Regions from separate parts of the Vogesella sp. AC12 genome, predicted to be linked through region 2. Evidence: riboswitches for the same ligand, from Rfam matches in the RefSeq annotation. Region 2 holds a riboswitch; the other holds the start of a gene.
What was found. A riboswitch is a leader RNA that binds a small molecule or an ion and turns the genes downstream of it on or off. The one in region 2 is predicted to bind glycine.
Positions count from the first base shown of each region.

Region 1: linked by a shared signal. The riboswitch ahead of gcvT (glycine cleavage system aminomethyltransferase GcvT) and the one ahead of glyA (serine hydroxymethyltransferase) in region 2 are both predicted to bind glycine.

Region 1 covers NZ_JANFNU010000004.1:150,828-167,025, forward strand. Annotated here, with positions in the region: gene NOM55_RS08830 (2-hydroxyacid dehydrogenase) at 1-563, shown strand, start outside; gene NOM55_RS08835 (GFA family protein) at 601-999, opposite strand; gene yaaA (peroxide stress protein YaaA) at 1,080-1,859, opposite strand; gene dtd (D-aminoacyl-tRNA deacylase) at 1,924-2,379, shown strand; gene NOM55_RS08850 (GNAT family N-acetyltransferase) at 2,376-2,930, shown strand; gene NOM55_RS08855 (cysteine hydrolase family protein) at 2,983-3,546, shown strand; gene miaA (tRNA (adenosine(37)-N6)-dimethylallyltransferase MiaA) at 3,675-4,631, opposite strand; gene fdxA (ferredoxin FdxA) at 4,730-5,053, opposite strand; gene gluQRS (tRNA glutamyl-Q(34) synthetase GluQRS) at 5,149-6,057, shown strand; gene NOM55_RS08875 (amino acid permease) at 6,307-7,641, shown strand; gene NOM55_RS08880 (hypothetical protein) at 7,848-10,184, opposite strand; glycine riboswitch at 10,500-10,601, shown strand; glycine riboswitch at 10,613-10,707, shown strand; gene gcvT (glycine cleavage system aminomethyltransferase GcvT) at 10,740-11,825, shown strand; gene gcvH (glycine cleavage system protein GcvH) at 11,902-12,288, shown strand; gene gcvP (aminomethyl-transferring glycine dehydrogenase) at 12,433-15,288, shown strand; gene NOM55_RS08900 (hypothetical protein) at 15,409-15,651, opposite strand; gene NOM55_RS08905 (DUF808 domain-containing protein) at 15,830-16,198, shown strand, end outside.
Region 2 covers NZ_JANFNU010000005.1:216,831-233,028, reverse strand. Annotated here, with positions in the region: gene NOM55_RS10595 (LysR family transcriptional regulator) at 1-376, opposite strand, end outside; gene NOM55_RS10590 (LysE family translocator) at 493-1,095, shown strand; gene mmuM (homocysteine S-methyltransferase) at 1,154-2,092, opposite strand; gene NOM55_RS10580 (methyl-accepting chemotaxis protein) at 2,156-4,027, opposite strand; gene NOM55_RS10575 (LysR family transcriptional regulator) at 4,233-5,135, opposite strand; gene NOM55_RS10570 (NAD(P)-dependent oxidoreductase) at 5,245-5,889, shown strand; glycine riboswitch at 6,071-6,160, shown strand; gene glyA (serine hydroxymethyltransferase) at 6,410-7,663, shown strand; gene NOM55_RS10560 (L-serine ammonia-lyase) at 7,750-9,150, shown strand; gene NOM55_RS10555 (FAD-binding oxidoreductase) at 9,248-10,489, opposite strand; gene NOM55_RS10550 (ABC transporter substrate-binding protein) at 10,594-11,373, opposite strand; gene NOM55_RS10545 (ornithine cyclodeaminase family protein) at 11,797-12,765, shown strand; gene NOM55_RS10540 (transcriptional regulator) at 12,879-13,511, shown strand; gene NOM55_RS10535 (nucleoid-associated protein) at 13,744-14,751, opposite strand; gene NOM55_RS10530 (ABC transporter transmembrane domain-containing protein) at 14,826-16,198, opposite strand, start outside.

The DNA of each region.
Region 1 (16,198 bases), on a different contig from region 2:
AGACCTTCGGCGTGATCGGCACCGGCCGCATCGGCGAGGCGGCGATCGGCATCGCCCGCGGCTTCGGCATGCGCGTGCTGGCCCACGACGTGGCGCAGGACCGGCTGCTGGCCAATCAGCTCGGCTTCAGCTATGTCGATCGCGCCACGCTGCTGGCCGAGTCCGACGTCGTCAGCCTGCACCTGCCGCTGCTGCCGGCGACGCGGCACCTGATCGACGCCACCACCCTGGCGCAGATGAAGCGCGGCGCGCTGCTGATCAACACCAGCCGCGGCGGGCTGATCGATACCCCGGCGCTGATCGAGGCGCTGAAGGATGGCCGCCTCGGCGGGGTGGGGCTGGATGTCTACGAGATGGAAGAGGGCGTGTTCTTTGAAAACCTGTCCGAGGCCGGGCTGCAGGACGACCAGCTGGCGCGGCTGCTGACCTTCCCCAATGTGCTGATTACCTCGCACCAGGGCTTCCTCACCCGCGAGGCGCTGGACAATATCGCCCGCACCACGCTGGGCAATGTGCAGGCCTTCGCCCGCGGTGCGGTGCTGGACAACGCGGTGCACGGCTGACGCCGGCTGCGCTTGCGGCCAACGTTGGCCGCAACCGTCATTCGCGGCCCGGTTGCCATTCGGCAAACTGTGGCTGGCCGCCGCTTGCCAGCCACGGCCGGTCGTGACTGCACCAGATGTGCTGCTGCGGGCTGACGCCGGGGTCGTCGTCCAGCGTCGCCACGCGCACGATGACGTGCGGCTGGCCGGTGCGCTCCGCCACCAGCTGGCTGCCGCAGTGGGTACAGAAGTGGCGCAGCTTGCCGGGAGACGATTCGTAGCTGCCCAGCGCCTGCTGCCCCGCCAGCCAGCGGAAGTGCTGGCGCAGCACGCCGGCAGTGCTGGCAAACGCCGCTGCGTGCGCCTTCTGGCAGGTCAGGCAGTGGCAATGCGTAATCGGCGCGTCGAGGCGGTCGATTTCATAGCGGATGGTGCCGCACAGGCAGCTGCCTTGCATCGGGGATTCCTTTTGTTTTGCGGCCAACGTTGGCCGCAAATAGGTGGCCGCGTGGTTTCCTGTGTCGTTTCCCACTCAGCTTATTGCGCTGCCGGATCGCGGCGGAACAGCCAGGTCTGGGCATCGGACAGCTCCGGCACGAAGGCGTAGCCCTCGCTGTCGAACGCCTTCAGCTGCTCGGCGTCCGTCACTTGCCGCTGCGTCGCCCAGCGCGCCATCAGCCCGCGCGCGCGCTTGGCGTAGAAGCTGATGATCTTGTACTGGCCGTTTTTCAGATCCTGGAACACCGGGGTGACGACGCTGGCGTCGAGCAGCTTCGGCTTCACCGACTTGAAGTACTCGTCGGACGCGAGGTTGACCAGCACCGGCGCCGCCTCGTTCTCCAGCTCGCGATTCAGCGCCTCGGTGATCAGCGTGCCCCAGAACTCGTACAGGTTCTTGCCGCGCGGGTTGGCGAGGCGGGTACCCATCTCCAGCCGGTACGGCTGCATCAGGTCCAGCGGCCGCAGCAGGCCGTACAGCCCGGACAGGATGCGCAGGTGGCGCTGCAGGTAGTCGTGCTCGCTCGCATCCAGCGACGCCGCATCCAGCCCCTCGTAGACATCGCCCATGAACGCCAGTACCGCCTGCTTGGCATTGTCCGGCGTGAAATCCGGCTGCCAGTCGTGGTAGCGGCCGACGTTGAGCTGCGCCAGTGCATCGCTGATGCCCATCAGCTGGCCGATGTCGGCCGGCGACTTGTCGCGCAGCACGCGGATCAGCGCCATGCTGTGATCGAGGAAATCCGGCTGCGTGTACGGTACCGTCCGCGGCGGGGTGTCGAAATCCAGCGTTTTCGCCGGAGAAATAACCATTAACATAGCAATCCTTGTCACGCGCAATGGCAGGGATTGTAACGCAGAGCCGAAACGCTTTTCAGGAGGGATGATGCGAGTATTGGTACAAAGAGTGCGCGAGGCGTCGGTCACCGTCGACGGCCAGGTCACCGGCGCGATCGGAGCCGGGCTGTTGTTGCTGGTCGGCATTGAGGCGCCGGACAGCCGCGGCGACAGCGAGTGGCTGGTGAAGAAGATCAGCCAGCTGCGCATTTTCAACGACGACGACGGCGTGATGAACCGCTCGCTGCTCGACTGCGGCGGCGAGGTGCTGGCGGTGAGCCAGTTCACCCTGTTCGCCACCACCAAGAAGGGCAACCGCCCCGGCTACAGCCGTGCGGCACGGCCGGAGCAATCGTCGCCGATGTTCGACGAATTCGTGCAGTTGCTGGGCACGGCGCTGGGCAAGCCGGTGCCGACCGGGGTGTTCGGCGCCGACATGCAGGTGGCGCTGGTCAACGACGGCCCGGTCACCATCTGGCTGGACAGCAAGACGCCGGAATGAGCGCTTTCCCCGCGCTGCAGAGTGCACGGCTGACGCTGCGCGAATTCCGGCCGCAGGATGCACCGGCACTGTTTGATATCTACCGCGATGCCGTATCCATGCAATGGTTCGGCACCGAGCCGCTGCAGACGCTGGCACAGGCCGAGGCGCAGGTGGCGGTCTTTATCGGCTGGCAGCAGCTGCCCAATCCGTGGCTGCGCTGGGCTGTCGAATCACGGGCCGATCAGCAACTGGCGGGTAGCTGCGGCCTGTTCAAGTGGAATCGCGGCTGGCGCAGTTGCACGCTCGGTTACGAGCTGGCACCGGCTTATCGCGGGCAGGGAATGATGCGCGAGGCGTTGCAGCTGGCGCTGGACTGGGGCTTTGCGAACATGGCGCTTAACCGTATCGAGGCCCAGGTCCACCCGGACAATCTGCCGTCCATCCGTCTGCTGCAGGGCTTGGGCTTTGTGCAGGAAGGGCGTTTGCGCGAGGCCGGATTCTGGCTCGGACAATATCATGACCTGCTGGCGTTTTCCTTGCTGCGGCAGGATTGGGTGCAGCCGTCCTGAATGAAGCGTGGCCAGGTTTGGCCGCGAAATTTTGAATCACGGAAAACCGATAATGACAACACAGATCCCGGCCTTGCTGATCATCGACATGCAGCAGGCGATGGCCATGCCGCAGGCCGGCGAGCGCAACAACCCGCAGGCAGAGGCCAATATCATGCGCCTGCTTGCCGTCTGGCGCGCCGGTGGCCACCCGGTGATCCACGTGCGCCACATGTCGCGCACGCCGCGCTCGCTGTTCTGGCCCGGCCAGAGCGGCGCCGCGTTCCAGCCGGCATTCCAGCCGCTGGACAGCGAGATGGTGTTCGAGAAGAACGTGCCCGATGCCTTCACCCACGGTGCGCTGGAGCGCTGGCTGCACGTGCGCGGTATCCGCCGCCTGCTGCTGGTCGGCGTCAGCACCAACAACTCGGTGGAGGCTACCGCGCGCAGCGCCGGCAATCTCGGCTTCGACACGCTGGTGGTCAGCGATGCCACTTTCGCCTTCTCCAAGGCTGACTACCACGGCACGCCGCGCAGCGCGGACGAGGTGCACGCGATGGCGCTGTCGAATCTGGATGGCGAGTATGCGCGGGTGCTGAGCAGCGAGCAGGCACTGGCCTTGCTGGCGGCGGACTAAGAGCCGCTAACAAAACCCCTGATCCTGCGTTGCGCCTCCTTGCCGTACGACTTGTACTGTCTGCGTCGGCGCGCCTTGGCTCAGGTGCTCTGCGAGGTTTTGTTAGCGGCTCTAACTACTGTCGCCGCTCAGGCGTGCCGCTGTGTCGCCTGCCAGCGTTCGATGGCGTGGCAGGCCGGGCTCAGGATGTCGTCGTGGTCGGCGGCCAGGTTTAGGTTGTCCGCCGCCATGCTGCGCAGCCAGGTGATCTGGCGCTTGGCCAGCTGGCGGGTGGCGGCGATGCCGCGCTCGACGAATTCGGCGTGGCTGTACAGGCCGTCCTGGTATTCCCACGCCTGGCGGTAGCCGACGCAGCGCATCGACGGCAGCTCCAGCGACAGCTGCGGCCAACGTTCGCGGATGCGGCTGACTTCGTCGAGGAAACCCTGCTCCAGCATGATGTGGAAGCGTAGCGCGATGCGCTGGTGCAGCCAGCTGCGCGCGTCCGGATTCAGTGCCAGCCGCAGCAGGTTGCCGCGCGCGGCGTCGTCGCGGCCGCGTGCCAGCAGCGCCGACATGGTGTCGCCGCTGAGCAGGCAGATTTCCAGCGCGCGCTGGATGCGTTGCGAGTCGTTGGGGGCGAGGCGGGCGGCGGTGACGGCGTCGAGGGCGGCGAGACGCGCGTGCATGGCCGGCCAGCCGAGGCGGGCGGCGTCGGCTTCCAGCTGCTGGCGCAGCGCCGGATCGGCCTGCGGCAGGTCGGACAGGCCGTCGGTCAGCGCCTTGAAATACAGCATGGTGCCGCCGACCAGCAGCGGCAGCTTGCCGCGGGCGTGGATGTCGGCGATCAGGCGGTTGGCGTCGGCGTGAAACTGCGCCGCGGAGTAGGCGTCCGTGGGGTCGATGATATCGATCAGGTGGTGCGGGCACTGCGCCATTTCCGCCGCGGTCGGTTTGGCGGTGCCGATGTCCATGTCGCGGTAGACCAGCGCGGAATCGACGCTGATGATTTCGACCGGGAAGCGCTCGGCCAGCGCCAGCGCGAGGCCGGTCTTGCCGGAGGCGGTGGGGCCCATCAACAGGATGGCGGCAGGATGATCGGACATGGTGGTGTCAGGCTAAGGAAATGGCCGGCCATTGTCGCATGGCGTGGCCGGCTGCGGCCAACGTTGGCCGCAGCTGCGACTCACCGGCGTGCTGCCGTTCAGCGTTCCAGCAGGTGGCGCTTGTCCTTCACCGGCAGCCAGTCGGCGTGGTCGGGCAACGCGTCAATCTTGGCGGACAGCACCGGCCACAGTGGCGTCAGCTCGGCGTTGATGGCGATGAAGTCCTGCTGGTCGGCCGGCAGGTCTTCCTCGGCGAAGATCGCCTCTGCCGGGCATTCCGCCACGCACAGCGTGCAGTCGATGCACTCGTCGGGGTCGATCACCAGGAAATTGGGGCCGGCGTGGAAGCAGTCCACCGGACAGACATCGACGCAGTCGGTGTATTTACATTTGATACAGGCTTCGGTTACAACGTGCGTCATCTGGGCGCGCTCCTTTGATGGTGGGTGTCCGGGGTAATGCTTGAGTTGTTTAGTCAATATTTTAGTCGTATCTCTCTATTTTCGCTGCTCCTGCCATGTCCGTCACTGCCCCCGTTCCCGTTTTGCCCTATCGCGGCCGCTTTGCGCCCAGCCCCACCGGCCTGCTGCACGCCGGCTCGCTGACCACCGCGGTCGGCAGCTATCTGGAAGCCAAGCGCCACGGCGGCGAGTGGTGGCTGCGCATGGAAGACCTCGATCCGCCGCGCGAGATGGCCGGTGCCGCCGACGCCATCCTGCGCACGCTGCAGGCGTTCGGCTTCGAGTGGGACGGCGAGCTGGTGTACCAGCATGACCGTCACGAGCGGTACCGCGCGGCGCTGGCGCAGCTGGTGGCGCAGGGCGACGCCTACGGCTGCGCGTGCACCCGCAAGGAAATCGCCGCCGCCGGCCATCACGGCGCCGACGGCATGGTCTATCCCGGCACCTGCCGTCACGGCGTGGCACCGGGGCGCAGCGCACGGGCGTGGCGGCTGCGGGTGGACGACAGCCGCACCGCGTTTCACGACTGGCTGCAGGGCGAGTACGGCCAGCGCCTGCAGAGCGAGATCGGCGATTTCGTGCTGCTACGCGCCGACGGTTTCTGGGCCTACCAGCTGGCGGTGGTGGTGGACGACATCGCGCAGGGCATGACCGACATCGTGCGCGGGGCCGACCTGCTGGTGTCGACGCCGCGCCAGCTGTGGCTGCGGCAGAAGCTGGGCGGGCCGGCGGTGACGCACTGTCACCTGCCGCTGATGGTCAACGCCGCCGGTGAAAAGCTGTCGAAGCAGACGCTGGCGCCGGCAATCGACGCCAGGTCGGCCGCCGCCGGGCTGCGGCAGGCGCTGACGCGACTGGGGCATGCGCCGCCGGCAGAAGCGGGCGACGTGGCCGAGCTGTGGCAGTGGGCGCGCGGCAACTGGCAGCTGGCGCGGGTGCCGCCGGGACCTATCGTCATTGCATAGTGAACTTGGTATACAATCGCCACCCTTTCGCCAGACGGGCCTCTTTCGAGGCCCGTTTGTCATGGCAGAGCAACCGGAACAGGTTGCCAGGGTGCCGCTGCCCGGCGGCGGCACGCAGACAGAGCAACAGCGGCCGCGCCGCCCCATTCAGGACCCTCAACCCATCATGCAGGATTTCATCGCTTGCACGGCCGCCGCGCCGTGCCCGTTTCCCCGCTGGCGTCAGCGTTCTTCCGCACGGAGGACCGCATGAGTCACGCTCCGCAACCCGCCGCCAAAGGCAAACTCGGCATCTGGATGTGCACCGCGCTGGTGGTGGGCAACATGATCGGCTCCGGCGTGTTCCTGCTGCCGGCGTCGCTGGCGCAGTACGGCGGCGCCTCGCTGATCGGCTGGGTGATCACCTCGCTGGGCGCGATCTGCCTCGCGCTGGTGTTCGCCCGGCTGGCGACGCTGCTGCCGCACAAGGCCGGCGGCCCGTATGCCTATATCCACGAAGGCTTCGGCGATTTCGCTGGCTTCCTCATCGCCTGGGGTTACTGGATCGCGCTGTGGGCCGGCAATGCCGCGCTGACCGTGGCCGGCGTCAGCTATCTGGGGGTGTTCTTCCCGCAGCTGAACGACAGCAACCTCGCCGCCGGCGCCACCGCCATCGGCCTGATCTGGCTGGTGACGTGGATCAACAGCCGCGGCGCGCAAAGCTCGGGCCGCGTGGCCATCGTCACCACCCTGATCAAGCTGCTGCCGCTGGCCGGGGTCACCGTCGCCGGTCTGCTGTACCTCAACCCCGATTTTGTCGTGTTCAACCCGCAGCACAAGCCGCTGTCTGAGGCGATCCCGGCGACCATGGCGCTGACGCTGTGGGCCTTTCTCGGGCTGGAGTCGGCGTCGGTGCCGGCCGGTGATGTAGACCGGCCGGAGCGCACCATCCCGCGCGCCACGGTGCTGGGCACGCTGCTCGCCGCCGCGCTGTACATTGCCAGCACCGTCGCCTTGCAGGGGCTGATGCCGGCGGCAACGTTGGCCGCATCGGCGGCGCCGTTTGCCGATGCCGCGCGCAGCCTGTGGGGCGAGTGGGCGTACTACGCCGTCGGCCTCGGCGCGGTGATTTCCTGCTTCGGCGCGCTCAACGGCTGGTGCCTGATGCAGGGCCACATCCCGGCCGCCGCCGCGCGCGACCGGCTGTTCCCGGCCTTCTTCAAGCGCGAGAACGCGGCCGGCGTGCCCATCGTCGGCCTGCTGCTGTCCACGCTGCTGGTCACCATTCTGCTCGCGTGCAAGTACGCCGGCGGCGACAGCGGGGTGCAGATCTTCGAGTTCGTGATTCTGCTGGCCACCGCCACCACCTTGCTGCCGTACGCGTTCTGCGCGATGGCGCTGTTGGCGGTGATGCTGCAGCGCCACCGGCAGTTCCGTCCCCGCGACTGGCTGGCGCCGCTGGCGTTCTCCGGCGGCGGCTTCGTGTTCGCGCTGTGGACCATTTTCGGCTCCGGGGCCGAGGTGGTGATGTGGGGTGTGCTGCTGCTGCTGGCCGGGCTGCCGGTGTATTTGTGGCAGTTGAGAGAGCGGTTGGTGAAAGGCTAGGCCTTGTATGACAGGGCAGGCGTTATTCGCGCTTGGCTCCCCGTGTAAAAAATGCCCGGTGAGTTATGCTCACCGGGTGTTTGGTTCGCGGCCAACGTTGGATACTTTTTTGGGGGGATGTGCCTGTGGCTTATCTGTGCTATCGGTAGTTTTAAAATATCCGCGGTGTGTGGTTGGTGGCATTAGTTTGAACGCATAGTTAGCCCTTATTCGAGATTACGAACTTCGGTGACAACGGCGTCTTCCACCAGTGTGGGGGCTGCTAAAATGGCCTCTACTCGGCCTGACTGCCGACGAACAGGATGAACAACTGAGTTGAACACTGATACGAATTGGTGTCGCTGTAGGATGGCCAAAACTGGATTAATGTAGTGGAGTACATCTTGGTGATTGATGCCTCGCGAGAATGCAGCAACTTTCCGCCCTCCACCAGCTTGCTTATATAGTTTTCGAAGAATAGTAAGAAATGCCTTCATCTGGGGAGGGACGCCAAGCTTGAGGACTGCATTGTTCGTAGACATATTGTCAAAGGTCTCAATTTCAGAGTCCTCTGATATGACTGATATTGGCACACCGGCCCTGTTGCTGGCTCCAATAACGCGACTAACAAGACAGGATGAGAATGTGACACCCTGTTTAATGACAGACTCGGCTAGTTGGACTTCTCGAACAGTGCAGTTTCGGAAGGTAACGTTTTTAAGGGTCACTTCGTCAAGTGAAATCCGATCTAAGGCTGCATTTTCTATCGTTAAACCATGCAAGTTGAGTTCAGTCCTGTCACTTTGCGTAGCAAAGCGTATAGCTAGGGAAAGACAGTCCGCTGCATATTGGTGGGTGCCGCGCTCATGCGGTGAAGAGAGCAGAAGCTGACTGCACACACTTTGCAGTGTGTCAGCGGTCGCTCCGTTCTTACCCAGAATGTAAGCTGCCATATCCTGAGCCTGCTCGCTCAGTGCTGCCAGCGGCACTGTTTTAACGTCCCGAAAACTCGTCAAAACATGGTTTGCGAAAGCTCCACCCTGAAGTGCAGCCAACATATCAAAATCTACGAATGAACGTGTTCCAGATTCAGCGTCCCGCTGTGCAAGACCGGGAAGTCGTTGAAGCTGCGCCAAGACGCCTTCGCCAGCAGATTGTCCTGTTTCTGCTGTATAGGCCTCCGCAAGGTCTACCCCTGAAATTGGCCCTGTTCCGTTTGCTTTTGCTCGGACAGAAAACGCGAGACGTTCAAGTACTGCTCGAACGGTCGTTGATTCCATCACTGATCTTTCAAGCGATGCTTCGCGGGTGCAAATGGCCTCAAGGAAAGCATCCCAAGCGTTCCCAAAACCCTTTGTTCCATCAATTGAAAGTACCTGATTGAAGAGGTCGTGCCTAAGCAAGTAAGACATCAAGAGGGGTTTGCGTGGTAACCAATCGGGAAGCGATTGATTGATTCCATGTCTTCGCAGGAATTCATTGGCACTGTGTTCATCAAACTCTCCCAAGTCAACCGCTATAAATTTCCTTCCTGTGAGCCCAAGTGCGCTAGCAAGTTCTGCATCAGAGTCAAAGTACTGGTCACGACCACAGATGAAAATTCCGACTTCTGCGGGAAGTTTTTGGGTAAAGTCGCGCACTCCAGTTAGTGCTCGACGGCGCGCCTCTCTCATAAAATTCTTATTTTCGGTGCGAACGACCGATTGTGCGGCAACCTCATCGAACCCATCGAGTAATAGAGAGCACATACCTGCTCTCCAAGCGACTACAGTATCTTCGCGAGGCGTGTAGCCAATTGATCTGGCATGCCGATCCAACATCTCATCGCAATAGTCCTCACCCCAATGCTCTCGTAGGTTGAGTGTCAGTGGCACAGATTTTGTTGTGTCTTTGGTATGGGCTGCAGCTAGTTTTTTGAAAATTTCACGTGTGGTGAGGCTCTTGCCTGATCCAAATGGAGCTTTCAATACAACAATATCGCCGGCCAGTATTCGAGTGCAAATTTGATCAAGCGTTATCTCTCGTCCTGTCATTGGCTTCGTTGTTGACGTATCAAAACCTACACGCATAGGCAAGGGTACGTAAGTGTTGTCGGGCAAAGATGTAGAGTCAGTGAGTGGATCTCTAGCAGATCCAAAGGGAGCCTTTCTTCTGAGCGATAAGTATTTTGCACCATCGAAGAATCGGCGTTGAAACTGAGCCAAGGTTAGAGTTTGTACGTTCTGTTTACGTGCATGTTCTATATGTTGTGCATCAAGTTGATTTTCGGTGATAAGCCATTTGGAAACGGCAGCAGCTTGCGTCTGTTCTATTCTCTCGGCTGACAAAAGCTTCTTGCAGTCGTCTTTTACTTTGTCAAGTCGCGTACTGGTGGTGACCATCAACAGGTGTGTGATGTCGCGCAGTCTGGCGATTCCATCTATTTCGCGGACGACTGGGTCGTTTGGGTAGTGCATTGGCTGACACTGCCCTGGTTGAAGGTTCCATACGGCCTCAGCAATGCGCCGCACTTCGGCTTCAAAAGACATATTTGCTTTGTAGTTAGAAGACATGATTTCACACAATTAAACTGCATTGATTTGGAGGTGGCTAACTTGTAATGCACCCCTATATGGGAATGCATATCAGTTGTACGACGTGCATGGTTGGTAATGATAATTCAATATTTCATCGTTACCAATAATTACTTAATCATGCTCAAAAACACACGCAGTTACAGATAGCTCCATGCAGTCAATTTCTGATGGTGTTGTCCTGCTTTCCTGCCGATTTTTATCCCGCCCAGCACGGATTTCTAGATGATCAGCCGCCGTCTGTGGCAAGCGGCTGATCTGCCGGCAAAACCAGCTTGCCAAGGCGGCTTTCGGCAACGATAATGCGCCCATTCCGCAGGAGAGAGCCGCGCCGGGCCAAACCGGACGCCGCCGCCGAAGGCGCAAGTGCACCCGCAATCGCTCAGGCAAAAGGACTGCAAGAATCGGGCCGTAATCGGCCCGCAGAATCTGGAGAGCGGCGCGTACAGCGCCCACCGAAGGGGCTAACGGCGCAATGCCGGAAAATCTCAGGTGCAGGGACAGAGGGGTGTGAGGTAGGGACAAATCTCACTCCAAGGACTTGCAATGACGGCCCCGAAACGTACCCCTTTATTTGATGCCCACGTCGCTTCCGGCGCGAAGATGGTTGATTTCGCCGGCTGGGAAATGCCGATCCACTACGGCTCGCAGCTGAAAGAGCACGAGATCGTGCGTAGCGACGCCGGCATGTTCGACGTGTCGCACATGACCGTGGTCGACATCAGTGGCAGCGACGCCAAGGTCTGGCTGCAGAAGCTGATCGCCAACGACGTGGCCAAGCTCGGCTTCGAAGGCAAGGCGCTGTACTCCGGCATGCTCAACGAGCAGGGCGGCGTGGTCGACGATCTGATCGTGTACCTGACCGCCACCGGCTACCGCATGGTGATCAACGCCGGCACCACCGAGAAAGACCTGGCATGGATGGACAAGCAGTCCGCCGGCTTCGACGTGCAGCTGCAAGTGCGCCGCGACCTCGCGATGCTGGCGGTGCAGGGCCCGAAAGCCATCGAGAAGGTCTGCGCCGTCAAGCCGGCCCTGGCCGAATCCATCCAGGCACTGAAAGTATTCCAGGGTCTGCCGTCCGGCGAGTGGTTCTACGCCCGCACCGGCTACACCGGTGAAGACGGCCTCGAAATCATGATCCCGGCCGATCAGGCCATCACCTTCTTCAACGAGCTGAAAGCCGCCGGCGTGGCGCCGATCGGCCTGGGCGCGCGCGATACCCTGCGTCTGGAAGCCGGCATGAACCTGTACGGCCACGACATGGACGAGACCGTGTCGCCGCTGGAAGCCGGCATGGGCTGGACCATCGCCTGGAATCCGGAAGAGCGCGACTTCATCGGCCGCAAGGCGCTGGAAGCGCAAAAAGCCGCCGGCGTGCCGATGAAACAGGTCGGCCTGGTGCTGGAAGGCCGCGGTGTGCTGCGCGAAGGCCAGAAGGTCGTGGTCGACGGTGCCGAAGGCATCATCACCAGCGGCACCTTCTCGCCGACCCTGAAACACTCCATCGCCATCGCCCGCGTCCCGGCTGCCACCGGCGCCACCGCCCAGGTTGACCTGCGCGGCACGCTGACCGAGGTGCGTGTGGTGAAAATGCCGTTCGTGCGCAACGGCAAGAAAGTTTTTGAATAAGCTGGTGTATAACGACGGGGCGAGCCGAGGCAGTCCCGATCCACACCATGACAACGCATTTTTCTGGAGAGAAACCATGAGCAACATTCCTGCCGAACTGAAATACGTATCCAGCCACGAATGGCTGCGCCTGGAAGCCGACGGCTCCGTGACCGTAGGCATCACCGAGCACGCGCAAGAGCTGCTGGGCGACATCGTATTTGTCGAGCTGCCAGCCGTTGGCGCCAACCTGGCGGCCGACGAGCAAGCCGGTGTGGTGGAATCGGTGAAGGCCGCGTCCGACGTGTACGCGCCGATCGCCGGTGAAATCCTGGAAGTGAACGCCGAACTGGAAGCCAACCCGGAGCTGGCCAACAGCGAGCCGTACGCCGCTGGCTGGTTCTTCAAGATCAAGCCGGCCAACGCCGCTGATCTGGACGGCCTGCTGGACGCAGCGACTTACGCTGCCGAAATCGGCGCCTGATGAACGAGCCCTGCTGTCGTCAGACAGTAGGGCTTTTTGTTTTTTAGCCACGGACCACACGGAAACACACGCCCCACCGGCAGCCTGCCTGCCCCGTGTCCTTCCGTGTGTTTCGTGGCTTATTCAGCAAACGGAATCGAAGACATGTCGCTCTCGCAACTCTTCAATCATCAAGAATTCATCGCCCGCCACATCGGCCCGTGCGAATCCGAAAAAGCCGACATGCTGGCCGCCATCGGCGTCAGCTCCGTCGAAGACCTGGTGGCACAGACCGTGCCGGCCGGCATCCGCTTCAACCGCGCGCTGGACCTGCCGCCGGCGATGCGTGAAGCCGACGCACTGGCGGCACTGAAAACCGTCGCCAGCAAGAACATCGTCAACAAGTCCTTCATCGGTCTGGGTTACTACCCGGTACAGGTGCCGGGCGTGATCCTGCGCAACGTGCTGGAAAACCCGGGCTGGTACACCGCCTACACCCCGTACCAGGCCGAAATCGCCCAGGGCCGCCTGGAAGCGCTGCTCAACTTCCAGCAGATGGTGATCGACCTCACCGGCCTGGAGCTGGCCAACGCCTCGCTGCTGGACGAAGCCACCGCCGCCGCCGAAGCGATGACGCTGGCGCGCCGCGTGTCGAAAGTGAAATCCGAGCAGTTCTTCGTCGATCGCCGCGTGCTGCCGCAGACACTGGACGTGCTGAAGACCCGCGCCGAATACTTCGGCTTCGAGCTGGTGCTGGGCCATCCGGAAGAAGCCGGCAACGGCGACTACTTCGGCGCGCTGTTCCAGTACCCGGGCGAATCCGGCGAGCTGCTGGACCTGACCCCGTACATTGCTGCGGCAAAAGCCCGTGGCGCGGTGGCCATCGTGGCTGCCGACGTGATGGCGCTGGTGGCACTGAAGTCGCCGGCCGAAATGGGCGCCGACGTGGCGGTGGGCAACACCCAGCGCTTTGGCGTGCCGATGGGCTTTGGCGGCCCGCACGCTGCCTACTTCGCCTTCCGCGACGACATGAAGCGTTCCGCGGCCGGCCGCATCATCGGCGTGTCCATTGATGCCAAGGGCAAGACCGCGCTGCGCATGGCGCTGCAGACCCGCGAGCAGCACATCCGCCGCGAAAAAGCCAACTCCAACATCTGCACCTCGCAAGTGCTGCTGGCCAATATGGCCGGCATGTACGCGGTGTACCACGGTCCGGAAGGCGTCAAGCGCATCGCCACCCGCATCCACCGTCTGGCGGCGATCTTCGCCCACGCGGTGAAGACCGCCGGCGGCAAGCTGGTATTCGACCGCTTCTACGACACGGTACAGGTTGAGCTGGGCGATCGTGCGGCCAACGTTTACGCCGCGGCACTGGCCGCCGGCATCAACCTGCGCGATGCCGGCAACGGCGTGCTGGGTGTGGCCTTCCACGAAGCCGCCACCGAGGCGGACCTCGCGCAGCTGATCGAGCTGTTCACCGGCAAGGCCGCCGACATCGCCGCGCTGGACGCGGCCGCAAGCGATGCCATCCCGGCCGCGCTGAAGCGCGAATCGGCGATCCTGTCGCACCCGGTGTTCAACGAGCACCACAGCGAGCACGAGATGCTGCGCTACCTGAAGAAGCTGGAAAACCGCGATCTGGCGATGAACCACTCGATGATTTCGCTGGGCAGCTGCACCATGAAGCTGAACGCCACCAGCGAGATGATTCCGGTGACCTGGCCGGAATTCGCCAACATGCACCCGTTCGCACCACGCGACCAGGCCGTTGGCTACCTGGAAATGATCGAAGGCCTGCAACAGCAGCTGCTGGCGATCACCGGTTTCGACGCGATCTCGATGCAGCCGAACTCCGGCGCGCAGGGTGAATACGCCGGCCTGCTGGCGATCCGCCGCTACCACGCCAGCCGTGGCGAAGCGCACCGCAGCGTGTGCCTGATCCCGCAATCGGCGCACGGTACCAACCCGGCTACCGCGCAGATGCTGGGCATGCAGGTGGTGGTGGTGAAAACCGACGACAACGGCAACGTGGACATGGCCGATCTCAAGGCCCGCGTCGAGCAGCATGCGGCCAACCTTGGCGCGCTGATGATCACCTATCCGTCCACCCACGGCGTGTTCGAGGAAGGCATCAAGGAAATCTGCGCCCTGATCCACGCCAACGGCGGCCAGGTGTACATGGACGGTGCCAACATGAACGCGCAGGTGGGCCTGACCCGTCCGGCCGACATCGGCGCCGACGTGCTGCACATGAACCTGCACAAGACCTTCTGCATTCCGCACGGCGGCGGCGGCCCGGGCATGGGTCCGATCGGCATGAAGTCGCACCTGGCGCCATTCATGGCCAACCACGTGGTGTCGGAAGTGCCGGGCGCAGTGGCCGGTCAGAGCGCGGTCTCCGCCGCGCCGTTTGGCTCCGCCTCCATCCTGCCGATCTCCTATATGTACATCGCGATGATGGGTGCGGAAGGCATGAAGCACGCCACCGAAATGGCACTGCTGAACGCCAACTACCTGATGCAGAACCTGTCGGCACACTATCCGGTGCTGTACACCGGCGCCAACGGCCGTGTCGCGCACGAGTGCATCATCGACCTGCGTCCGCTGAAGGCCGCCTCCGGCGTCACCGAAGTAGATGTCGCCAAGCGCCTGATGGACTACGGTTTCCACGCGCCGACCATGAGCTTCCCGGTAGCGGGCACGCTGATGATCGAGCCGACCGAATCGGAATCCAAGGCCGAGCTGGACCGCTTCATCGCCGCCATGGTCGCCATCCGTCAGGAGATCGACAAGGTGCAGAGCGGCGTCTGGCCGCTGAACGACAACCCGCTGGTCAACGCGCCGCACAGCAAGGCCGACATCACTGGCGAGTGGACGCGTGCCTACAGCCGCGAAGAAGCGTTCTTCCCGCTGCCTTACGTGCTGGACAACAAGTTCTGGCCTAGCGTGAACCGCATCGACGACGTGTACGGCGACCGCAACCTGGTGTGCAGCTGCCCGTCGGTAGAGGAGTACGAATAAGCCGAGTACGAGTAAGCAGCGTACGAGTCAGCGCGCCTGCGGCCAACCCTGGCCGCCACGCAAGCAAAACCCCGCCGGAGACGGCGGGGTTTTTTCATGGCCGCGACGCGACGGGGCGGCTTACGGGCAGGGACCTTCCGGCGGGCAGGCGGCATCGCTTGCCGCTTTGGCTGGTGCCGGCTCGTCGTCGCGGGTGGCGGCGCGCACACCGGCGGCGGTGACATCGACCGCGGCACCGACCACGGTGGCGCCGACCTTGACGGTGGTGGCCACCACGGTGACGGCGGCATCGGCGACGGCAATCACGGCACAGCCGGTGAGGGCCGGCAGCAGGCTGGCCAATAGCAGGGAACGCAAGAACATGATCGGATTCCGTTGAGTGACAGCCGCCAGTGTAGGGCCTGGCGTCGTGGCTGGCCACGTTTCGGCGCGCCGCCGTGCAGATTGGTGATGGGGCCGGTCACGGAAAACTGCTACCATGCCTGCCGATTTTCCCACTTACTGACGACCGCCCGCCTGCGCGAGGCGGCAGGAGCCGACGATGGCAGGAGCAAGCCTGTTAACCCTGATTGACGATATCGCCACCGTGCTCGACGACGTGGCGGTGATGACCAAGGTCGCCGCCAAAAAGACCGCCGGCGTGCTGGGCGACGATCTGGCGCTCAACGCGCAACAGGTGGCCGGCGTGCATGCCGAGCGCGAACTGCCGGTGGTGTGGGCGGTGGCGATGGGCTCGCTGCGCAACAAGCTGATCCTGGTGCCGGCGGCGTTGCTGATCAGCGTGGTGGCGCCGTGGCTGATCACGCCGCTGCTGATGCTGGGCGGTGCCTACCTCTGCTTCGAGGGCTTCGAGAAACTGGCGCACCCGCTGCTGCACAGCGCGGCGGAAGACGAGGCGCACCACCAGGCG
Region 2 (16,198 bases):
GGACCTCGATATCGGGATGCAGCGCATGGAACTGCGGCAGGCGCGGGATCAGCCAGCGCATCGCCAGCGTCGGCTCGCACGACACCGCCAGCGGCGGCGTAGCGTCCGGCTGCAGTTGCGTCACCGCCTGCTGCAGGGTGTGCAGCGCCTCGCCGCAGGCAGCAAACAGCCGGGTGCCGGCGGCGCTGAGGAAGACTGCACGGTTGCGGCGCTCGAACAACGCCACGCCCAGCTGCTCTTCCAGCAGGCGGATCTGGCGGCTGACCGCGCCGTGCGTCACGCATAGCTCGTCGGCCGCGCGCACGAAGCTGCCGTGACGGGCAGCGGCCTCGAACACGCGCAAGGCGTTCAGCGACGGCAGTGCGGCAAAGCTCATCGGTTAGTTTTTCTCACGTAAATCAGGCAAAAACCATCGTTATTCATTGCCAGGGCAAAGCGTGACAATGACGGTCATCCGTTTACCCAGCACCAAACTCACCGAAAGTATACGCAATGACTGAACTGTTTGCCGTGATGACCATTACCCTGCTCGCCGTGATCAGCCCCGGCGCCGACTTCGCCATGATCAGCCGCAACAGCCTGCTGTACGGCAAACGCGCCGGCCTCGCCGCCGCGCTCGGCATCGGCCTCGGCGTGCAGGTGCACGTGATGTACACCCTGCTCGGCGCCAGCCTGTTGCAACAGACGCCGCTGTTGTTGCAGCTGCTGCGCGTGCTGGGCGCCGGCTATCTGGTGTATGTCGGCTGGTGTACCTTCCGCAGCGGCGCCGTCAACGAGGCGGCGGCGCCGGACAGCCACGGCCGCGCGCTGCGCAACGGTTTCCTCACCAATGCGCTCAACCCCAAGACCATGCTGTTCGTGATCAGCACCTACACCCAGGTCGTCGCCGCCAGCACGCCGCTGCCGGTACTGCTCGGTTACGGCCTGTTCATGTCGCTGGCGCACGTGCTGTGGTTCGCGCTGGTAGCGGTGCTGCTGGCGCAGGACGGCTTGCGCCAGCGCCTGCTCGGCGTGCAGCTGTGGCTCAACCGCGGCATCGGCCTGCTGCTGATGGCGCTGGGCAGCCTGCTCGCCGCCGGCCCGCTGCTGCATTAGATGCCATGAAAAACGGCGACCCGCAGGTCGCCGTGGCTGAGCTTGCCTCCGAACAGTCTTAGCCGCGCAGCCAGCCGGCCAGCGCGCGGATGTCGTCCGGCGAGGTGCGGCAGCAGCCGCCGATGCAGCTGGCGCCGGCCAGCCGCCACTGTCGTGCCGCCTCAGCAAAGGCCATAGGATCGCTGCTGCCGTGCCAGGTCTTGGTCACCGCGTCGTAGGCTTCGCCGGAGTTGGGATAGGTCAGCAGCCGCTTGCCGGTCTGTGCGGCCAACGTTTGCAGCAGCGGCACGATATGGCGCGGCGCGGTGCAATTGACGCCCACCGCCACGATCTGCGGATAGGCTTCCAGCTCGGCCACCGCCGCCAGCAAGGGTGTGCCGTCGCTCAGGTTGGCATCATCACGGCAGGAGAAGCTGATCCATGCCGCTGCCTGCGGAAAGTCCTGCTGCAGCACGCGGGCGATGGCACGCGCTTCCACCGCGCAGGGAATGGTCTCGCACGCCAGCAGATCCGGCGCGGCGGCCAGCAAGGCGGCAATGCGCGGGCGATGGAAGTCCATCAGCTCGGTTTCGCTGCGGCCGTAGTCGCCACGGTATTCGGAACCGTCGGCCAGCATCGCGCCGTACGGACCCACCGAGGCCGCCACCAGCGGCTTCTGGCGCCCGGCATGGTTGGCCGCATCGGCCCAGAACTCGTCGCGCGCCTGCTGCGCCAGCTGCACCGAGCGCTGCATCAGTTCCGCGGCGGCGGCTTCGTCCAGGCCGCGCTTGGCAAAGCCGCTGAACGACGCCTGGTAGCTGGCGGTGGTGGCGACATCGGCACCGGCGGCGAAGTAGTCGAAATGCACCTGGCGGATCAGCTCCGGCTGCTCGATCAGCACCCGCGCCGACCACAACGCGTCATTCAGGTCACAACCGCGACGCTCCAGCTCGGACGCCATCGCGCCATCCAGCACCAGCGGGGCATCCTGAAAACGGGCAAAAGGATTGGCAAACATTGAACAGACTCCACAAAAAGAAAAACCCCGGCACAGGCCGGGGCTTGCTGCATGCAAGATGTATCACAGACGGAATTGCGATACCAGTGCCTTCAGCTGGTCGCCGCGGCTGGCCAGTACCTGGATCGTCGCCAGCGCTTCCTGCAGGCTGCTGTCAGTCTGCTGCGCCATCGAGTTGACACGCTCGGCGCTACGCGCCATTTCGTTGGTAGCGATGCCCTGCTCGGCGGTGGAGGAAGTGATTTCGCCCATGCGGGTCGAGATCTCTTCGGCGTTGCCCTTGATCAGCTCCACCTTGCTGGCCGCTTCACGCGACAGGGTGACACCGGTTTCCACTTTCGCGTTGGTGGCGTCGGCATGGTTGATCGCCTCGCCGGTTTTCTGGATCACGGTATCGATCAGCTCGGCGATCTGCACCGTGGCGCTGGCGGTACGCTCGGCCAGCTTGCGCACTTCGTCGGCCACCACGGCAAAGCCGCGGCCCTGCTCGCCGGCACGCGCCGCTTCGATCGCCGCATTCAGCGCCAGCATATTGGTCTGGTCGGCGATGTCGCGGATCACGCCGACAATGCCCTTGATCTGCTCGGACTGGCCGGACAGGTTGGACATCACGCCCTGCAGCGACGACACCGCACCGACGATGGATTCCACCTCGCGCGCCACTTCCGCCATCGCGCGGTGCGAATCCAGCGAGTTGTCACGCGAACGCGACACCAGCACCTCGGTTTCGCCAACGTGGTCGGCAATGTGGTTGATGCTGACGGTGATCTGTTCGATGGTGGCGGCGGTCGACGACAGCTCTGACGACTGCACGCGCGAATCCTGGGCGATCTGCTCCGCCACACGGTTCAGGTCGGCAGCGTCGCGCGCCAGCGAATCGGATTCGTCGCGCACGGTGAGGAACATCTCGCGCAGCTTGGCCACGAACTGGTTGAAGGCTTCGGCAATCTGGCCGACTTCGTCACGGTTGCCGACCGGCAGCGTCTTGGTCAGGTCACCGTGGCCGCTGGCCACTTCACGCATCGCATTGCGCAGCACCGACAGGCCGGACAGCATGCGCGCCACGCCAACGTAGGCGAAGATGCCGGACACCACCAGGCCGATCACCAGCAGGCCTACCATCACCATCAGCAACTGTGTCACCGGTGCCATTGCGGCGGCCACCGGCACCATCACGCCGAGGAACCAGCCGGTCTTGCCCACCGGATACAGCGCGGTCAGGGTGGCGTCACCGTTGATCGACACGTCCACGATCTGGCCATCCTTGTTCACCGCGTTCATGTCGTAGCCGGCCACCACCTCGCCGATCTTTTTCAGGCCGGATTCTTTTTCCGGGTGCGCAATCACGGTGCCGTCGCCGGTCACCAGGAAGGCATAGCCGTCACCCGGCAGCTTGGCGGCAACCACTTCATCCACCACGCGCTGCAGCGTCACGTCACCACCGGCCACGGCCACCAGCTGGCCGCCATCCTTGCGTGCCTGGGCGAAGGTGATGATCGGACGCTTGGTGGCGGCATCGATATAAGGCGGCGACGCGATCGGGCCGGTCGCATCCTTGGCCGCCAGATACCATGGCCGCCCGGTCGGGTCGTAGCCTTCCGGTACTTTCGGCGCACCGGTGAACTGGGTCATGGTCTTGTCCGGCTGACCGATGTACATGTCGTCAAAACCGCCGGCATCGCGCGCCTGGTCCAGCACCGGCTGCAATTCGCCGGTACCGAAGCGCGGCAGCGCCGAGGCGACGATCTTCTGGCGGGTGGACACCCACTCGGCAACAAAGCTCGCCTTGCTGTTGGCGGCCTGATTGATTTCGTTACGGATGGCACTGGACAGGGCGTCGCTCATTTTCCAGTACGCGACGGCACAGAACATGACCGCGAGTACCGTCAGTACCAGCAGCACGAAGGCCATCAGGCGAGTACGCAATGACATCATGATGTGTATTCCCCACTGAATTTTGTAAGTTATGGTGCGGCATAGTACTACTAAGCCCACCTGTGGTTATTTGTTTATATTCACAAAGCCATTTCATGGCATTTCGTTAACAACGGAATTTTGTATTCTGCGCACAATCCTCATTAGCTGGCATTTTTATATAACAATATCGAAACAATCCGGCAACAAACCGCCCTTGCCAATGTCAAAGATGGCGTTCGCCACCCAAGGCCGCCTGCAATGCCGACATTGCATGTCGCACTTTTGCAGGTTGCCCCTCGCGCCGCGGTGTCACCATCCACAACGGCAATTCCGGCAGGCTCCACTCGCTCAGCACCGGCTGCAGCAGACCGGCGGCCAGTTCCTTGCGTACTTCCGGCTCCGGTTGCAAGGACAGGCCCAAGCCTTCCAGCACAAAGGCACGCGCCGACAGGATATTGTTGCTGCTGATACGCGGCGGCATCGATAAAGTCACCGTTTCTGCACCGCGCGTCAACTGCAAGCGGCTCAAGCCTTCGTGCGCGGCCACCCCGACCCAGTCGTGTTGCAACAGCTCGGCCGGTGTTTGCGGCAGGCCATGCTTTGCAACATAGACCGGCGACGCACAAATGACAAAGTGCCAGTCGGCCAGATGGCGCGCCACCAGTGACGAATCCTTCAGCTTGCCGGCCCGGATCGCGAGATCAATCTGCAACTCCAGCAGGTCCACCATCTCGTCGTGAAAGAACAGCCGCAGGCTGAGGCCGGGGTTGGCCGCCAACAGCGGTGCCAGCGCGCTGCTGAGCACGCCGCCGGCCAGGCCGCTGGGGGCGGAGATGCGCAGCTCGCCCACCGGCGCATCGCGCAGCGCCGACAGCTGCTGCTCCGCCTGCCGCGCCGCCGCCAGCATCGCCGCGCAGCCCTGATAGAACAGCTGCCCGGCCTCGGTCAGCGTCAGCTTGCGCGTGGTGCGCTGTAGCAGGGTGACGCCATGGCGTTGCTCCAGCCGCCGCAGATGCTGGCTGACCGCCGACGGCGTGATGCCGAGGCTCTGCGCCGCCGCGTTCATCGAGCCTTTCTCGATCACCCGGGCAAACACCGCCATGCTGCGCAATTCGTCCATATTCATTATTTCAACTTAACAATCAATCAATTTTACGACGGATTATCGGAATGTGAATCGGCAATTACACTACTCTCATCAATCACCGCCCGTCAGCGGGCAGCAAGGAGCACTCATGAAAATCGCACTGATCGGCGCCAGCGGCTTTGTCGGCTCGGCCATCCTGAAAGAACTGCTGTCGCGCAATGTCGCCGTCACCGCCATCGCCAGCCGTCCCGAGCGCATCGCTGCTGCGGCCAACCTTGAGGTGGTGGCCGCCGATGCCTACGACGCCGACGAGGTGGCCCGTGCCGTGGCCGGCCACGACGTGGTGATCAGCGCCTTCAACCCCGGCTGGGACAAGGCCGACATCCGCGCGCTGTTCCTCGCCGGCCACCAGGCTATCGTCGCCGGGGTCAAGACCGCCGGTGTACCGCGCTTCATCGAGATCGGCGGTGCCGGCAGCCTGTTCGTCGCCCCCGGCGTGCAGCTGATTGACACCCCGCACTTCCCGGCGGAATACAAGGAAGGTGCCGAGGGCGCGCGCCAGGCGCTGAACCTGCTGCAACAGGAAACGCAGCTGGACTGGGTGTTCGTGTCGCCGCCGGCGCTGCTGTCGCCGGGTGCGCGCAGCGGCCAGTACCGTCTCGGCGGTAACGAGCTGCTGATGGCAGGCGAAGCACCGGCCGGCATCAGCGACGCCGACCTCGCCGTGGCGGTAGTGGACGAAGCGCTGCAGCCGCAACACCACCGCCAGCGCTTTACCGTCGCCAGCGTCTGATTCCCGCCGCGATAGCACACCTTATATAAGCATACGGTTTTGCAGTGCAAACCCTGCCGAACGCCTGATCCGACTGGATCGGCGCGTTTGCGGCAGGTTTTTTTGCTGCAACAGCACATTGAATACTGTCGTCGATGCGTTGACAGCCGCGCGCCGCTTCACTAGATTGCGACCAGCCAATCAAGCCGCTGCAGGAGAGACTGTCATTCGCTGACAGCGCCGAAGGGGAATCGCCCCGGAAACTCTCAGGCAAAAGAACTGCAGCGACGTCTGGCACTCTGGAGAGTAGATCAGCCGCAAGGCCGGATCTCGCCGAAGGAAGCATGGCCCGGTGGGTACACCGTGCGCCGCAATCTCTCAGGCAAAGGGACAGAGGGGGCATCGTCCGGCAGACGCCGGGCGGGCGCCATTGTCCTTTACGCCGCACATCCATGCGTCAACGCCCTGCCCGACCCTGCCGCCACTACCAGCGCGGTTGCGGCCAACCTTTGCCGTTCGCGCCAAGAAAAAGGAATGCACGATGTTTACCAAAGAGATGGAGATTGCCGGTTTCGACGACGCACTGTGGGCCGCGATGCAGGCCGAGGCACAACGCCAGGAAGACCACATCGAGCTGATCGCCTCCGAGAACTACACCAGCCCGCGCGTGATGCAGGCGCAAGGCAGCCAGTTGACCAACAAGTACGCCGAGGGCTATCCCGGCAAGCGCTACTACGGCGGCTGCGAGCACGTCGATGTCGCCGAACAGCTGGCCATCGACCGCGCCAAGCAACTGTTCGGCGCCGACTACGCCAACGTGCAACCGCACTCCGGCAGCCAGGCCAACGCCGCGGTGTACATGGCGCTGCTGCAGCCGGGCGACACCGTGCTGGGCATGAGCCTGGCGCACGGCGGCCACCTCACCCACGGCGCCAAGGTCAACTTCTCCGGCAAGATTTACAACGCGGTGCAGTACGGCATCAACGTGGACACTGGTGAGATCGACTACGACGAAGTGCAGCGTCTGGCCAGCGAACATAAGCCGAAGATGCTGGTCGCCGGCTTCTCCGCCTACTCGCTGGTGGTGGACTGGAAGCGCATGCGCCAGATCGCCGACAGCGTCGGCGCGTATTTCTTTGTCGACATGGCGCACGTCGCCGGCCTGGTGGCAGCCGGGCTGTACCCGAACCCGGTGCCACACGCGCACGTGGTCACCACCACCACCCACAAGACGCTGCGCGGCCCGCGCGGCGGCCTGATCCTGGCGCAGGCCAACCCCGAGCTGGAAAAGAAACTGCAGTCGCTGGTGTTCCCCGGCATCCAGGGCGGCCCGCTGATGCACGTGATCGCCGCCAAGGCGGTAGCCTTCCTCGAGGCGCTGCAGCCGGAATTCGTCGACTACCAGAAACAGGTGCTGGCCAACGCCCGCGCCATGGTGGAGGTGTTCCAGCAGCGTGGCTACACGGTGGTGTCCGGCAAGACCGATGACCACCTGTTCCTGCTGAGCCTGATCGACAAGGGCCTCACCGGCAAGGCCGCCGACGCCGCGCTGGGTGCCGCCTGCATCACCGTCAACAAGAACGCGGTACCGAACGACCCGCAAAGCCCGTTCGTCACCAGCGGCATCCGCATCGGCAGCCCGGCGATCACCAGCCGCGGCTTCAAGGAAGCGGAAGCCGGCCAGGTGGCGCACTGGGTGTGTGACATCCTCGACGACATCGACAACGCCGATGTCGCCGCCCGCGTGAAACGCCAGGTGGCGGAGCTGTGCGCCGCCTTCCCGGTTTACCGCTAAGCAGCAGCGGGCGCCGTCATTCCGACGGCGCCCGACTATAGTTAAAACAGAACCTGCGCCGCAGGCACCACCTCAAGAGAAGCAACATGGCAATCAGTGTTTTTGATTTGTTCAAGATCGGCATCGGCCCGTCCAGCTCCCACACCGTCGGCCCGATGCGCGCGGCGCGGCAATTCGTCGCCCGGCTGGAAAAGGACGGCCTGCTGGCGCAGACCGCCAGCGTCAAATCCGAAATGTTCGGTTCTCTCGGTGCCACCGGCAAAGGCCACGGCAGCGATGTGGCGGTACTGCTCGGGCTGCAGGGCGAATACCCGGACCTGGTCGACACCGATGCCGTCGACGGCATGCTGGCCGCCATCCGCAACAACAAGCGCATCGCACTCCTGGGCACGCACGAGATCGACTTCATCGAGTCCGAGCACCTGATCCTGCACAAGCGCAAGGCGCTGCCCTATCACCCTAATGGCATGATCTTCGAGGCGTTTGCCGCCGACGGCAGCAGCCTGTCCAAGCGCGCCTACTACTCGGTCGGCGGCGGCTTCGTGGTCGACGAGGCGGCGATCGACGCCGGCTTCGTGCCACCGGGCATCACCGAGCTGAAGCACCCGTTCAAGAGCGGCGCCGAGCTGCTGGCGCTGTGCCAGCGCCACGGCAAGAGCATCAGCCAGATCATGCTGGAGAACGAGTTGGCGTGGCGCAGCGAGGACGAGATCCGCAGCGGCCTGCTCAACATCTGGCACGTGATGCAGGCCTGCGTGAAGCGCGGCTGCGAGCGCGAGGGCATCCTGCCCGGCGGCATGAAGGTCAAGCGCCGCGCCGCCGACATGCACCGCAAGCTGCTGTCGTCGCCGGAAGCGGCGCTGCGCGACCCGCTGACGGTACTGGACTGGGTGAACCTGTACGCGCTGGCAGTGAACGAGGAAAACGCCGCCGGCGGCCGCGTGGTGACCGCGCCGACCAACGGCGCCGCCGGCATCATCCCGGCGGTACTGCACTACTACGCGCGCTTCATCCCCGGCGCCAGCGACGACGGCATCGTGCGCTTCCTGCTCACCGCTGGCGCCATCGGCATCCTGTTCAAGCTCAATGCGTCCATTTCCGGCGCCGAAGTCGGCTGCCAGGGCGAAGTCGGCTCCGCCTGTTCGATGGCGGCCGGCGGCCTGGCCGAAGTGCTGGGCGGCACGCCGGAGCAGGTGGAAAACGCCGCCGAGATCGGCATGGAACACAATCTGGGGCTGACCTGCGACCCGGTCGGCGGCCTGGTACAGGTGCCGTGCATCGAGCGCAACGCGATGGCGTCGATCAAGGCCATCAACGCGGCGCGGATGTCGCTGCGCGGCGACGGCCAGCACTTCGTGTCGCTGGACCGCGTGATCAAGACCATGCGCGACACCGGCCGCGACATGAGCACCAAGTACAAGGAAACCGCGCGCGGCGGGCTGGCGATCAACGTGATCGAGGTGCCGGTCAACATCGTCGAGTGCTGAGCGCACCATCCGCGACAGCTGCGGCCAACCTTGCACAAGGTTGGCCGCAACGACAAAGCCCGCCTTTTCGGCGGGCTTTTTGCATTCACGCGTCCGGCTACAGGAAGCGCGCCGGCGCATACGGTGCCGGATCGGTGAACGGCGTCTCTCCGCAGATCACCTGCGCCAGCAGTTGGCCGCACACCGGCCCCAGCGTCAGGCCGTGGTGGGCGTGGCCGAAGTTGAACCACAGGCCCTTGTGGCGCGGTGCGGCGCCCAGCGCCGGGCGCATGTCCGGCAGGCACGGGCGGCTGCCCATCCACGGCGTGACATCCAGCCGCTCACCGAGCGGGAACAGCCCGCGCGCCAGCGCCTCGGCCTGCTCCAGCTGCGCGTAGTTGGGGGCGGCGTCGCGCCGCGCCAGTTCCACGCCGGTGGCGATGCGCAGGCCGCGCTGCATCGGAGATACCACGAAGCCGCCTTCCACGTCGGCCACGGTGTAGCTCAGCCCCGGCCCCAGAGGCCGGTAGTGCATGTGGTAGCCGCGCTTGGTCTGCAGCGGAATGCGGTAGCCCAGCGGCTGGAAAATGTCATCGGACCACGGCCCCATGGCGACGACGACCTGCGCCGCGCGCAGCGTGCCGCCACTGGTGACCACCTGCCAGCCGCTGCCGTCCGGGACCAGCGCCGTGGCCTCCTGCTGCAGGAGTACCCCGCCCAGGCTCTCGAAATAGGCGGCATAGCCGCGGGTCAGTGCACCCGGATCGCTGATGCGCTGCGGGTCGCGCCAGTGCACCGCGCCGGCGAAGCCCTCGCCGAGGCCCGGCTCGGCGGCGCGCAGCTGTGCCGCGTCGAGGATCTGCAACTGCAGACCGTGTTCGGCGGCAATGCGGCGCGCGTTGGCGGCCTCGGCGGCAAAGCCGGCCTCGGTGCGGTAGGCCTCGAACAGACCGTCGTCACTGCACAGCCCGCGCATATTGGCCGCGGCGATCAGCGTGGCGTGTTCGTCCAGGCTGCGGCTGATCAGCGGCAGCATGTCGTGCGCGGCGGCGGCGAGGCGATGCGGGGCGGACGCACGGAAGTAGCGCCACAGCCACGGCGCGCTCTGCAGCAGGCTGGACGGCTGGTAGCGCACGTCGGCACTGCGGTTGCGGCCGATGCGCAGCACGCTGGCGATATTGCGCGGGAAGCCGTAGGGCACCACGGCGGCGCGTTCCAGCAGGCCGGCGTTACCGTGGCTGGTTTCCTCGCCGGGCGCGCGGCGGTCGAGCAGCGCCACGCGCAAGCCGCGCTGCTGCAGGGCGATGGCAGAAGAAACGCCGATCATGCCGGCGCCGAGGACGATGATGTCGAAATCCATGTTGTGCTTCTTTCAGATGCAGTTGCCATGGGCGCTGCGAGCAGCGGCCATGGCAACGGAATCTGCAAGGTTGGCCGCAGCCTGCGGCCAACCTTGCACGCCGCTTACTTGGCGACGATGTCGCGGTGGAAGTACTTCTGCGACAGCTTGCTGAGGGTGCCGTCCTGCTTCAGGCTGGCAATCGCCTTGTCCAGCTCGGCCTTGCGCGGGTCGCCCTTGCGCAGGCCCATGCCGGTGCCCTCGCCGAGGGTGGCGAAGTCGCTGATCACGCCGCCGGCAAAGTCAAAGTCCTTGCCCTGCGGCTTGCTGAGGAAGCCTTCCATCGCAGTCTGCGCTTCCTGCACCCCGGCATCCAGACGACCGGCGGCCAGATCAAGGAAAATCTGCGCCTGGTCGCGGTAGGCAACCACCTTCACGCCGTGTTTCTCCCAGTGCTTGCGCACGAAGTCTTCCTGGGTGGCGCCCTGCAGCACGCCGACGGTCTTGCCCTTCAGGCTGGCCACGGTCGGCGTCAGCTTGCTGTCGCGACGCGCCACCATCTGGATCGGCACGATGTAGATCGGGGCGGTGAAGTCGATGGACTCGCGGCGCTTGGCGGTGATGTTCATCGCCGAGTTGATGACGTCGAACTTCTTCGCCTTCAGGCCGGGGATCAGGCCCTCGAACGAGGTTTCCACCCAGCTGCACTTGGCGGCCATGCGCTCGCAGATCGCCTTGCCGACATCGATGTCGAAGCCGACCAGCTGGCCGTCGGCCTGCTTGCTCTCGAACGGCGGGTAGAACGGCTCCAGCCCCATGCGCAGCGGCGCACCCTGCGCCATGGCGGTACCGGCGAGGCAGGCCAGCAGAGGGAAAACGGCATTGCGAACGCGTTTGCTGATCATGAAATGTCTCCTTTGTTCCTGTAGCGGGTAACGTCCCGTCCCGTTGCGCCTGGCCAGGCCATGGCGCCTGCGTGGTTTGGCAGCCGGCGGGGCTGCGTTCACGTCTTGCTTTGGCTCGGTCACAAGATAGACATTTTTTCTACTTTGGACAATTAATTTATAAAAAATCTGACCGCCACCCACCAGACACGGCGGTCAAAGCCGACCACCCCATGACAAATCCATGTATTGAGCTGCAATTTATCATTTAAATAACAACAACTTGACATCAAACAAGCAGCCAAAAACACCAGCAAACCCCTGGAAAAATGGCCGCCACACAATTTGTAGACTTTTTTTCCACAATGGAATTTAATACAACAAACAAGCCTGCCACGGTCTACCATCCGGCAGTGCCCGAGCACACCAATACGAGAGCCCAGCATGAACCACATCGACCACCACGCCGCGCCCCTGCTCCTCAACCAGCAACAGGTGCGCGACTACCTGCCGGCGCTGCCGGTGCGCGCCGCGCTGAGCGCGCTGTTCCAGGCACTGGCGCACGAGCGCGCGGTACAGCCGGCACAGACGCTGACCCTGTTCCCGCAAGGCGCCGGCGACGTCATCACCTATCAGGGCGTACTGGCCGATGCCGGCGTGTTCGGCGCCAAGCTGTCGCCCTACATCGTCACCGACGGCCGGCCGGTGATCAGTGCCTGGACCAGCCTGATGTCGATGCAAACCGGCCAGCCGCTGCTGTTCTGCGATTCCGGCCTGCTGACGGTGGAACGCACCGCCGGCACCAGCGCGCTGGCCATCGAGCTGCTGGCGCGGCAAGACAGCCGCCAGCTGACACTGATCGGCTGCGGCGCGCTCGGCCAGGCGCACCTGCGCCACGTGCTGCCGCTACGCGACTGGCAGCGCATCCGCGTGTACGCGCCGGATCTCGCCGCCAAGCCGGAGCTGCAGCAACAACTGCAGGCGCTGGACCCGCGCATCGAGATCAGCAGCAGCGTGGATGCCGCCTGCGACAACGCCGACGTGATCATGCTGTGTACCTCCTCCGCCGCGGCGGTGCTGGACCCGGCCACGCTCAGCAAAGCGGCGCTGATCACCTCGATCAGCACCAATGCCGTCAACGCGCACGAGGTGGCACCGGCCAGCCTCGCCGCGATGGACGTGTACTGCGACCACAAGCACAGCACGCCGGACAGCGCCGGCGAGATGGTGCTCGCCAGCCAGCAGGGCAGCTGGCAGCGCGACCGCATCGTCGGTGATCTGGCCGATCTGGTCAGCCAGCGCTGCGCGCTGCCGGACTACCAGCGCCCGGTGTTCTTCCGCTCCATCGGCATGGGCTTGCAGGACATCGCCATCGCCTGCGCACTGCTGCAACAGGCGCAGGCCGCGCAATGAGTCCGCAGCGGCACACCGCGGACGGTCTGACGGCGGCCGGCGGGCGCAAGGCTTGTGCCCTGCCCGCTGCATCAGGCACTATCGCTGTCCCTGCCGTTGCGCCCGATCCGACCATGACGTCCACGCCCAGCCCTACGCCGCAGCAATTGCTGCTGTCGCGCTACAGCCACCTCGCCGACAGCATCGCCAAGCTGTTCTTTCCCTACGCCGAGGTGGTGATCCACGACCTGGCGCAGCAGCGCGTGCTCTACCTCGCCAACAACCTGTCGCGGCGCGAGATCGGCGACGAATCGGCGCTGGAGGAAATCGAGCGCACCATCGCTGAACGCTACGTCGGGCCGTATGAAAAGGTGAACTGGGACGGCCGCAAGATGCGCTGCGTCAGCTCGGTGCTGTTTGACGATGCCGGCGCCGCGCTGGGGGTGATGTGCATCAACTTCAATATCGCGGTGTTCGAGGACATGCACGGCATGCTGGGCATGCTGCTGAAGGGCGCTGGCTTGGTGGAACAACCGGCGGAGCTGTTCCGTGACGACTGGCAGGAGCGCATCAACACCTTCATGCACCGCTGGCTGCAGGAGCGGCAGCTGGCGCTCAATACCCTGTCGCGCCAGCACCGCAAGGAGCTGGTCGAAGCGCTGTACGCCGAGGGCGCCTTCAACGGCAAGAGCGCCACCCACTACATCGCCAACGTGCTCGGCCTCGGCCGCGCCACGGTGTACAAATACCTGCAGACGCTGAAATAGGCGTCCGCCAATGAAAAAGGTTGGCCGCATCGCTGCGGCCAACCTTTTGCTGTCTGCGGCCGCGCACGGCCGGAGGTTTAGAACCTGTTCAAGGTCTCGCGAGCTAGAGCGAGACAAGGCGAAAATGCCTGAGGAAGCGGCATTTAACTGAATATAACCAGCATTCCGCAGGCGTTTTTAACGCGGTATCGCCCCTATTGCGATCAAGTCGCAGCAGGCATTGAGCAGGTTCTTACTGTTTCTGCAGCAGGCGCAGCGTAATCTGCAGCTCGCCGTTGTCACCCTTCACCGTCTGCACGTTCTGCAGGCTCAGATCGGACGGCAGCAGCAGGCTGATGCCATTGCCGACACCGACCTTGCTCCAGCTCTTTTCCAGGCGCCGCGCCATGCCCTGCGCCGGCAGCCGCACGTCGCTCTCCAGCGCAAAGCCGTAGTTCTCGGCGGCGCTGTCGAACAGGCGCCCGATCTGCTCCGGCTCGACGTAGCGCTCCGCCATGCTGCCCATCTGCCGCGGCGACACCTCCGGCACCGTCTTGCACAGCGTCATCACCTCATCCTTGAAGCGCACCTGCGCCAGCGGGTCTTCGATCTCTTCCGAGATCTGTTCCATCACCTCGGCCACCAGCTTGCTGCTGCTGCTGGTATCCGGCACCCGCATCGCCTGCAGGAAGTCGTCGAGCCAGAACTTGGCCTCGTGACCCTGGCGGTCGACCGCGTACAGCAGCGGCCCGTTTTCCAGGATCAGCGCGCCCTTGTCGATCAGGCGCGGGTTGATGCCGCTGGCGTGGCTGATGTCGAACACCTCGCCACTCTCGACGATGGTGAGGAAATCCTCCTGGATTTCCGCCTTGAACACGCCCAGCGCGCGCTGCGGGCTGTCCGCCTCGCCCAGGCCGGAGAACAGGATCACCAGCAGGTCGCCGGCGGCGATGTTCGGGTGCTGCGAGCGCGCGAACAGGTGCTTGGCGATGCGCTGCGACACCTCCAGCAGATCGACGTCGCCGCGGAAAAACTGCCGCGTGTAGTGGTACAGCTCGTTGAGGTTGAGATCGGTCTCGTGGAAGAACTGGTACTTCTTCTTGTCGGAGACGATGCCCTTCAGGTAGCCGTCCAGAATCAGCGCCGACACCGCCTCGTCCACGCCGATGGCCTTGTGCGACAGCTGCAACGGCTCGCCACGCGCCGGATTGCCGACACGGTGTACCACCAAACGCTCTACCCTGGATTCGCTAATCAGCATGCTCGGATCTGTCCTCATTCAATCAAGGCGCGATTATCGCCGCCCTTGCCCCGCACAACAAGGTTGGCCGCAGCTCAGGCCACCACCTCGGCCAGCCCGAACTGCAAGGCGGCCAGCCTGGCGTACAGCGGCGAGCGCTGCAGCAGCTCGGCGTGGGTGCCCTCCGCCACGATGCGGCCCTGCTCCAGCACCACGATGCGGTCGGCCTGCTTCACCGTCGCCAGGCGGTGGGCGATGACGATGGTGGTGCGCCCGGCGGCGGCACGCTCCAGCGCCTGCTGCACCAGCTGTTCCGATTCGGCATCCAGCGCGCTGGTGGCCTCGTCCAGCAGCAGGATGGGCGGGTTTTTCAGGATGGCGCGCGCAATGGCGATGCGCTGGCGCTGGCCGCCGGACAGGCGCACGCCGCGCTCGCCTAGATAGCTGTGATAGCCCTCCGGCAGGCGCTCGATGAATTCGTGCGCGGCGGCGGCGCGGGCGGCGGCGAACACCTCCTCGTCCGTGGCGTCGGGCCGGCCGTAGCGGATGTTCTCCAGCGCGCTGGCACCGAAGATCACCGTGTCCTGCAACACGATGCCGATGTGGCGGCGCAGCGCCTGCGGGTCCAGCTGCGCGATATCGGTGCCGTTGAGCGTGATGCGGCCAACTTGCGGATCATAAAAGCGCAGCAGCAGCTGGAACAGCGTGGTCTTGCCCGCGCCGGACGGCCCGACCAGCGCCACCTGCTCGCCGGGGCGGATGGCGAGGGTGATGCCGGACAGCGACGGCTGCCCGGGTCGCGACGGGTAGGCGAAGCCGACGTCTTGCAGTTGCAGGCCATCGCCCGTTGCCGGCAAGGGCAGCGGCTGCGCCGGCGGCTGTACCGGCGAGCGCTGTGCCAGCAGTGCCATCAGCCGTTCGGTGGCGCCGGCGGCGCGCTGCAGGTCGCCCCACACCTCGGCCACCGCGCCGATGGCGCCGGCGGTCACCACCGCGTAGAGGATGAACTGCGCCAAGAGGCCGCTGCTCATCTCGCCGGCCAGCACCGCGCGCGCGCCCAGCCACAGCACGAACACCACCGCGCCGAACACCAGCATGATCACCACCGCCGTCAGCTGCGAACGGGCGCGGATGCGCGCCAGCGCGGTGTCGAAGCTGAGCGCCACCGAGCCGTCGAAACGCACGGTTTCGCGCGCCTCCTGCGCGAAGGCCTGCACCGTCTGCACCGCGTTCAGCGTCTCGCCGGCCATGGCGCTGGAATCGGCGATGCGGTCCTGGCTGGCGCGCGACAGCGTGCGCACGCGGCGGCCGAAGACCAGGATGGGCAGGATCACCAGCAACAGCGTCACCAGGATGTAGCCGGTCAGGCTGGGGCTGGTCACCGCCAGCATCACCAGCCCGCCCAGCATCAGCAGGATGTTGCGCAGCCCCATCGACAGGCTGGTGCCGATCACGGTCTGCACCAGCG